DNA from 2 places in the Geobacillus sp. PLS 41 genome. Region 2 is predicted to be linked to the other one. Evidence: a T-box and tRNA genes for the amino acid it is inferred to sense, from the RefSeq annotation. Region 2 holds a T-box; the other holds one or more tRNA genes.
The links. The T-box of region 2 lies ahead of pheS (phenylalanine--tRNA ligase subunit alpha). A T-box ahead of a tRNA ligase gene usually reads a tRNA of that ligase, here a tRNA-Phe.

Region 1 (4,098 bases), 200 kb from region 2:
AGCCCCCCTCAAGATGAGATTTCCCACCGCGCAAAGCGGGTAAGATCCCTCGAAGATGACGAGGTCGATAGGTCCGAGGTGGAAGCGTGGCGACACGTGGAGCTGACGGATACTAATCGATCGAGGGCTTAACCTAGCAAGAAAAGTGGAGGCCGCCCGCTTATCGGCGAGGTGCGCTGGAGGGCCTGCGAGGAGGCTCGAACCAAGCGAAGCTTGGTTCTGCGTGGGTGGTGCCACAGGAGCGTATGCAATGTGTCGCCGCCGCAGCAGGACCGAAGCGTCGCGAGCCGATGGCGGCCGGAACTAGACAGCGAAAAGCGCAGGCGAGCGGCTTCTTCCAACGGTTATCTAGTTTTGAAGGAATGAAAAAACTCTTGACAGCTCAGCGCGAATCATTATAATAGTAAATGTCTAAAGAGATGTCATTTCGCAGCAGCTCAGTGACGAGCATTTGCATCATCGGATGAACTGCGAGTTGCCTCGACGCATCCAGCTTCTTTGAATCGGCTGGCAGAGGAAGAGGCAGGACATCTTGTTGGGAGAATTGACCGTCGTTATGATTCCGCAGTAGCTCAGTGGTAGAGCAATCGGCTGTTAACCGATTGGTCGCAGGTTCGAATCCTGCCTGCGGAGCCATCGTGGAGAGCTGTCCGAGTGGTCGAAGGAGCACGATTGGAAATCGTGTAGGCGTGAATAGCGCCTCAAGGGTTCGAATCCCTTGCTCTCCGCCATGATCCATCAGCATGGCCCGTTGGTCAAGTGGTTAAGACACCGCCCTTTCACGGCGGTAACACGGGTTCGAATCCCGTACGGGTCACTTCTTTGTGGAGGATTAGCTCAGCTGGGAGAGCACTTGCCTTACAAGCAAGGGGTCGGCGGTTCGATCCCGTCATCCTCCACCATCTTAATATAAAAGCTGACTTGCTTTCTCATTCATCGCGAGTTGTCCCGACGCATCCAGCATCTTTGAATCAGCTTGTAGAGGAAGAGGCAACGGACAACAACACCAAAAGCATTGTGAACATCAACTTACTTTCTTATCATCGCGGGGTGGAGCAGTCCGGTAGCTCGTCGGGCTCATAACCCGAAGGTCGCAGGTTCAAATCCTGCCCCCGCAACCAAAATTGGTCCCGTAGTGTAGTGGTTAACATGCCTGCCTGTCACGCAGGAGATCGCGGGTTCGAGTCCCGTCGGGACCGCCATTGTTCCAAAAACAAGAAAAATATGGTATGGCTCGGTAGCTCATTCGGCAGAGACGAGCATCCGCTTCATCGAATTCGCTTCGAGTTGCCTCGACGCATCGAGCGTCTTTGAATCAGCTGGTAGAGGAAGAGGCACAGAGCAATTCAACGAGCGAGTTAAAAAAATAATATATGGCTCGGTAGCTCAGTCGGTAGAGCAAAGGACTGAAAATCCTTGTGTCGGCGGTTCGATTCCGTCCCGAGCCACCATGAAACAACTAGAATAGGTTTGCATGCCGACTTAGCTGAATTGGTAGAGACGAGCATCTGCTTCATCGAATTCGCTTCGAGTTGCCTCGACGCATTCCGCTTCTTCGAATCAGTTGGTAGAGGAAGAGGCACAGAGCTCAACAATGAGCCACCTTCTTCATTCATCTTATGCCGACTTAGCTCAATTGGTAGAGCAACTGAATCGTAATCAGTAGGTTGCGGGTTCAAGTCCTGCAGTCGGCACCATTCCTTGGAGGGGTAGCGAAGTGGCTAAACGCGGCGGACTGTAAATCCGCTCCCTTTGGGTTCGGCGGTTCGAATCCGTCCCCCTCCACCATTTTAACAAAGGGGCATAGTTTAATGGTAGAACAGAGGTCTCCAAAACCTCCGGTGTGGGTTCGATTCCTACTGCCCCTGCCATTCCTATCATGATCATGGCGACTATGGCGAAGTGGTTAACGCACCAGATTGTGGCTCTGGCATGCGTGGGTTCGATTCCCACTAGTCGCCCTTCACTTACAACGTTGGGGTATAGCCAAGCGGTAAGGCAACGGACTTTGACTCCGTGATGCGTTGGTTCGAATCCAGCTACCCCAGCCACGGATGCGGAAGTAGTTCAGCGGTAGAACACCACCTTGCCAAGGTGGGGGTCGCGGGTTCGAGTCCCGTCTTCCGCTCTTGATCAAGGCGGCATAGCCAAGTGGTAAGGCAGAGGTCTGCAAAACCTTTATCCCCGGTTCGAATCCGGGTGCCGCCTCCATATCTAATGATAATGAATAAAAAAAGTGTTGACAGTTGAAAGATAATTTGGTAAAATGTTGATTGTCGCGCCGATGTGGCGGAATTGGCAGACGCGCACGACTCAAAATCGTGTGGGGTAGCCCCCCGTGTGGGTTCGACTCCCACCATCGGCATCCTTGGAATTCGATAGCCCACGATCTAAAATCGTGAAACCCTTGATACGACCGCATTTGCGGTCGTTTTTCATTTTCTGGGAGTTCCGAAAAAATTTTGCATGAACTTTGCATTTCTACCATCTAGATCATCCATGATTTCGTCAATCATCATGTTTTTTTAGTACCCATGAGTCAGTCAAGACTTTGTGGAGAACATTTTTTCGGTTCACTACGGGCGTTGTCAATCACTAGTTAGCGAACCATTTTCAGGAATTAATATCGTAAGCGCTTTCGGACTCTCATCCCTTATCTTGAGGCGATGATACGATATTCCATTTTTTTACACCCAACCACCATCCCGGAGCGCCGACAACGCTTGATGGATCGGCGTCCCGGATGACCGCTGCAGACACGGTAGATTCTGACGCACCACATCTGCCCATAACCGTCCGGCCTTCCGTTTGGCCTGTTCGATCCGCTTGGACTTTGTTGAGGCCGAGACGGCCGACTGGGGCTCTTGCTCCTCCCACCGTCCCTTTCTCCACCCGATCCCGTCGATTCGGGCTGCCATCGCCCTCAGAAACGCCCGAAGCCCTTGGTCTTTCCAGCTGCGGCGGGATTTCACCCGATGCGCAAACCGGCTCATCACGCTCTCGGCGTGGCCCATCGGACGCATGCCGGTCGTCTCCACCCCTTGCTCCGACAGCCACTCCCGATAGTCCCGGATGCATCCCGGCATCGACTCGATCCGGCGGATCATGGCAGCCATCTGCTTCTCTTTCGCTTCGTCCTCCAACGTGCCGACCGCGCTGTTCAGCTCCACGAGAAGCCCCTCTTCGTCTTGTTTCGCCAGCTTCTTCCGCACCTCCCGCCAACGCGAATGGCCGGACAGACACTGACGCAACTCCCGCGCCACATGAAATCGATCCAGCTGAAAGCACGCCCGCTTCCCAAAATACTCCCGGCAGGCCGTGATCCACGACGCCGCGTCGCCGTTGATGATCAAAAGGTCCCGGCACGGATCATAGGCATATTCGTTCATCAGCCACTCTTCAAACCGTTCCCACACGTCTCCCTCCCCTTCATGGAGGTAGTGGCGCCGGTTCACGAGCTCAAGCTGCGAACCGTTTCGTTTCCATCCCTCGTGAATCGCCAGGATTTTCTCTTCTTTCGCCCGTTTCCCTTTCCCCTGGCGGGAAATGAACAGCCCATCCGCCTCCACAAACAGCACTCGGCCGTGCCGTTTGGAAACAGGGTGGTGCAGCGAGACAGAGGCCTCCAGCACCAGTTGGCGAATCGCCTCGTGGCTCATGACCGCATACCCCACGATCGACTCGAGTGTGCGAGCCGCTTTGCGGTAGGAAGAGCACTCTACGGCCAACTCGACCGCCGTTTCCTCGAGGCAAGGGCTGATCGACTGCGCTCCATCAAAGCCCAGTTCGGCATCCAGCAAGAAGGTATACGCCCCCGCCTGCCGATCATAGTAGTAGTTCCGTCGAAACGTCACTTCTCCAAACAGCGTTTGGATCGTGGTCGGCCGTTTATCTTTCAGCTGATACCGCCGCTTGTCCCGCGCTTCCGCCAGTTGTTGATCAATCTCCTCCAAAAGGGCCGCCAACAAGACAGCGAACACCTTTTGAAGAGTTCTTACTAATTGCTCCTCCAGCTCTTTTAATAAAGGCCATTCTGTGGTAAGATGTTTCATGGACTCTCTCCCTCCTGTTTTATGGATGTTGGTCATCACCATCATA
Region 2 (4,098 bases):
AGGGGGACATGTGGAAAATCCAACATACGAGCAAGTGAAAACCGGCACGACCGGCCACTACGAAGCGGTGCAAATCACCTTCGACCCGGACGTCTTTCCGTATGAGCGGCTCTTGGAGCTGTATTGGTGCCAAATCGACCCGACCGATGACGGCGGCCAGTTTCACGACCGCGGGCCGCAATACCGGACGGCGATTTTTTACCATAACGAAAAACAGCGCCAGCTTGCCGAGCAGTCAAAGCGGGCGCTCGAGGAAAGCGGGCGCTTCTCCAAGCCGATCGTGACGAAAATTTTGCCGGCCACCACGTTTTATCCGGCGGAAGAGTACCATCAAAACTATCATAAGAAAAATCCGGAACATTACAAGCAAGATCGAGCCGCCTCGGGGCGTGACGAATTTATCGCCAAACATTGGGGGACGAAGCGGTGAAGCGGATCGAATCGCCGAAAAATGCGCGCGTCAAACAATGGAAAAAGCTGCTGACCAAAAAAGGGCGCGATGAGACCGGATTGTTTTTGCTTGAAGGGTTTCATCTTGTCGAAGAGGCCATAAAAAGCAACGCGCCCCTTGTCGAGCTGATCGTTGATGAGCGGACGGCCGTCCCGCCCGGCTGGAACGTCACAGGTGTCCCGGTTACGATCGTGACCGAAGCGGTGATGAGGGCGATCAGCAGCACGGAGACGCCGCAAGGCATCGCCGCGGTGTGCCGACAGCTGTCGACCGAGCTTGAAGGCGTGAAGACCGCCTTGCTCATTGACGCCGTGCAAGACCCGGGCAATCTCGGGACGATGATTCGCACCGCCGATGCCGCCGGGATCGATGCTGTCATCCTTGGCGAAGGGTGCGCCGATGTGTACAATCCGAAAGTGGTGCGGGCGACGCAAGGGTCGCTGTTTCATCTTCCGGTTGTCAAAGGCGATCTGGCACAATGGATCGCGCGTTTCAAGGAGCAGGGCATTCCGGTGTACGGCACCGCCTTGGAGAACGCCGTCGATTACCGCACCGTTCCACAATCGTCTTCGTTCGCCTTGCTCGTCGGCAATGAAGGAAGCGGCGTCCGACCCGACCTGCTGCGCCTAACGACAGAGAACGTGTACATCCCGATTTACGGCCGCGCCGAGTCGCTGAACGTCGCCGTTGCGGCCGGAATTTTGCTTTATTCCTTGCAGGCGGTGCGGTAAAATAGAATCGAAAATCAATAGGACAAGGGAGCGGAGACAGATGGATGGCGAACTGCGGGCGTTATTGAACGCTGTGCTCGAGCGTCTTGATGTTCAAGGGGCCTACATCGAACAAATGCGCATGGATATCGTCAAGCTGCAAGGAAGCGTGAAACAACTCGAAGACAAAGTCGATCGCCTTCAAAGTGATGTGGACGCCATGAAAAAAGACATGGACGCCATGAAAAAAGACATGGATGCCATGAAAAAAGACATGGATGCCATGAAAAAGGACATGTTGGGGGTCAAAAAAGATGTCGCCGCGCTCAAGGAAGGGCAAGTGCGGCAGGAAAAAATTATGGAGCGCCTTGCCATCCGCTCGATTGAACAGGAAGCGGAAATCGATGAGCTGCGCAAAGAAATTTCGGCCTGACCTTGCCTTTGCCCACTCATTTGCGTATAATGAATAGCGACAATTTCCCATACGGACAACAACGATGACGGAGAAAAGTAGCTTGCTGTTCGCCATCCAGGGAGAAAACGCCATAGACTGGGAGCGTTTTTATGGCCGACGCAAGTGAAGTTCACCTCCTGAGTTGACACCGGGACCATCCCGACGAGGGATGTAAAGGTGTTCCGGCTTTCGGCCGTTATCGCAATGAAGTGAACAGCACGCTTATGCTGTTAACAAGGGTGGTACCGCGAGCAACAACTCGTCCCTTACCGGGGCGGGTTTTTTTTATCATCTTAAACCGAGAAGCCCCCCGCTTCTACGCGTGAGCGTAAGTGGGAGGGCGTTCAACTGAAATGAGGAGGGATTGATGTGAAAGAACGGCTGTACGAGCTGAAACGCCAGGCGCTCGAACAAATCGGCCAAGCCCGCGACTTAAAAGCGCTGAACGACGTGCGCGTCGCCTATTTAGGCAAAAAAGGGCCGATCACCGAAGTGCTGCGCGGCATGGGGGCATTGCCGCCGGAAGAGCGCCCGAAAATCGGCGCGCTTGCCAATGAAGTGAGAACGGCGATCCAGCAGGCGCTGGAAGCGAAACAAGCGAAACTGGAACAGGAGGAAGTGGAGCGGAAGCTGGCTGCCGAGGCGATTGATGTGACGCTGCCGGGCCGGCCTGTGAGTCTTGGCAACCCGCATCCGCTGACGCGTGTCATTGAAGAAATTGAAGACTTGTTTATCGGCATGGGCTATACGGTCGCCGAAGGGCCGGAAGTGGAGACCGACTATTACAACTTTGAGGCGCTCAACTTGCCGAAAGGACATCCGGCCCGCGATATGCAAGATTCGTTTTACATCACGGAAGAGATTTTGCTTCGCACCCATACGTCGCCGATGCAGGCGCGGACGATGGAAAAGCACCGCGGGCGCGGCCCAGTGAAAATCATTTGCCCGGGCAAAGTGTATCGCCGCGACACCGATGATGCGACGCATTCGCACCAGTTTACGCAAATTGAAGGATTGGTTGTTGACCGGAACATCCGGATGAGCGATTTGAAAGGGACGCTGCGCGAATTTGCCCGCAAGCTGTTCGGGGAAGGGCGCGACATTCGCTTCCGGCCGAGCTTTTTCCCGTTCACGGAACCATCGGTCGAAGTCGATGTGTCCTGCTTCCGCTGCGAAGGGCGGGGCTGTGGCGTCTGCAAAGGCACCGGTTGGATCGAAATTTTAGGAGCCGGCATGGTGCATCCGAACGTGCTTGAGATGGCCGGTTTTGATTCGAAAACGTACACCGGCTTTGCGTTCGGCATGGGGCCGGAGCGGATCGCGATGCTGAAGTATGGCATTGATGACATCCGCCATTTCTATCAAAACGATCTACGTTTCTTGCGGCAATTTTTGCGTGTGTAACAGAAAAAGGAGGAGTTGGGAATGCTCGTTTCTTACCGTTGGCTAGGGGAATACGTCGATTTGACGGGCATCACCGCCAAAGAGCTCGCGGAGCGGATTACGAAAAGCGGCATTGAAGTCGAGCGGGTCGAAGCGCTTGACCGGGGAATGAAAGGAGTCGTCATCGGTCATGTGCTCGAGTGCGAGCCGCACCCGAACGCGGATAAACTGCGGAAATGCCTTGTCGACTTGGGAGAGGACGAACCCGTGCAAATCATTTGCGGCGCCCCGAACGTCGCCAAAGGGCAAAAAGTCGCCGTCGCCAAAGTCGGGGCGGTGCTGCCGGGCAATTTCAAAATCAAACGGGCGAAGCTGCGCGGGGAAGAATCGAACGGTATGATTTGTTCGCTCCAAGAGCTTGGCGTCGAAACGAAAGTCGTGCCGAAAGAATACGCGGACGGCATTTTCGTCTTTCCAAGCGACGCGCCGATCGGCGCCGATGCCATCGAGTGGCTCGGCTTGCATGACGAAGTGCTTGAACTGTCCTTGACGCCCAACCGCGCCGATTGTTTAAGCATGATCGGCGTCGCCTATGAAGTCGCCGCCATTCTCGGCCGCGATGTAAAACTGCCGGAAGCGGCGGTCAAGGAAAACAGCGAACATGTCCATGAATACATTTCCGTGCGCGTTGAGGCGCCGGAAGACAATCCGCTGTACGCCGGGCGGATTGTGAAAAACGTCCGGATCGGCCCGTCGCCTCTTTGGATGCAAGCGCGTTTGATGGCGGCCGGCATTCGCCCGCACAACAACGTCGTCGACATTACGAACTACATTTTGCTTGAGTACGGCCAGCCGCTTCATGCGTTTGACTACGACCGCCTCGGTTCGAAGGAGATTGTCGTCCGCCGTGCAAAAGCGGGCGAAACGATCATCACCCTTGATGATGTCGAGCGGAAGCTGACGGAAGAACATCTCGTCATCACCAACGGCCGCGAGCCGGTCGCCTTAGCCGGCGTGATGGGCGGGGCGAATTCGGAAGTGCGCGACGACACGACGACCGTGTTCATTGAAGCGGCGTACTTTACAAGCCCGGTCATCCG

Region 1: it encodes a tRNA-Phe, which carries the amino acid that the T-box ahead of pheS (phenylalanine--tRNA ligase subunit alpha) is inferred to sense. The anticodon was not compared.

The regions. Positions count from the first base shown of each region.
Region 1 covers NZ_CM151395.1:1,175,639-1,179,736, forward strand. The annotation lists rRNA gene ACVX3G_RS05815 (23S ribosomal RNA) at 1-136, shown strand, start outside; tRNA gene ACVX3G_RS05820 (tRNA-Asn) at 562-636, shown strand; tRNA gene ACVX3G_RS05825 (tRNA-Ser) at 641-731, shown strand; tRNA gene ACVX3G_RS05830 (tRNA-Glu) at 746-817, shown strand; tRNA gene ACVX3G_RS05835 (tRNA-Val) at 827-902, shown strand; tRNA gene ACVX3G_RS05840 (tRNA-Met) at 1,045-1,121, shown strand; tRNA gene ACVX3G_RS05845 (tRNA-Asp) at 1,127-1,202, shown strand; tRNA gene ACVX3G_RS05850 (tRNA-Phe) at 1,376-1,451, shown strand; tRNA gene ACVX3G_RS05855 (tRNA-Thr) at 1,622-1,697, shown strand; tRNA gene ACVX3G_RS05860 (tRNA-Tyr) at 1,704-1,788, shown strand; tRNA gene ACVX3G_RS05865 (tRNA-Trp) at 1,798-1,871, shown strand; tRNA gene ACVX3G_RS05870 (tRNA-His) at 1,889-1,961, shown strand; tRNA gene ACVX3G_RS05875 (tRNA-Gln) at 1,977-2,051, shown strand; tRNA gene ACVX3G_RS05880 (tRNA-Gly) at 2,057-2,128, shown strand; tRNA gene ACVX3G_RS05885 (tRNA-Cys) at 2,138-2,211, shown strand; tRNA gene ACVX3G_RS05890 (tRNA-Leu) at 2,281-2,365, shown strand; gene ACVX3G_RS05895 (ISLre2 family transposase) at 2,688-4,052, opposite strand.
Region 2 covers NZ_CM151395.1:1,377,775-1,381,872, forward strand. The annotation lists gene msrA (peptide-methionine (S)-S-oxide reductase MsrA) at 1-430, shown strand, start outside; gene ACVX3G_RS06825 (TrmH family RNA methyltransferase) at 427-1,182, shown strand; gene ACVX3G_RS06830 (hypothetical protein) at 1,223-1,594, shown strand; T-box leader at 1,650-1,885, shown strand; gene pheS (phenylalanine--tRNA ligase subunit alpha) at 1,985-3,019, shown strand; gene pheT (phenylalanine--tRNA ligase subunit beta) at 3,041-4,098, shown strand, end outside.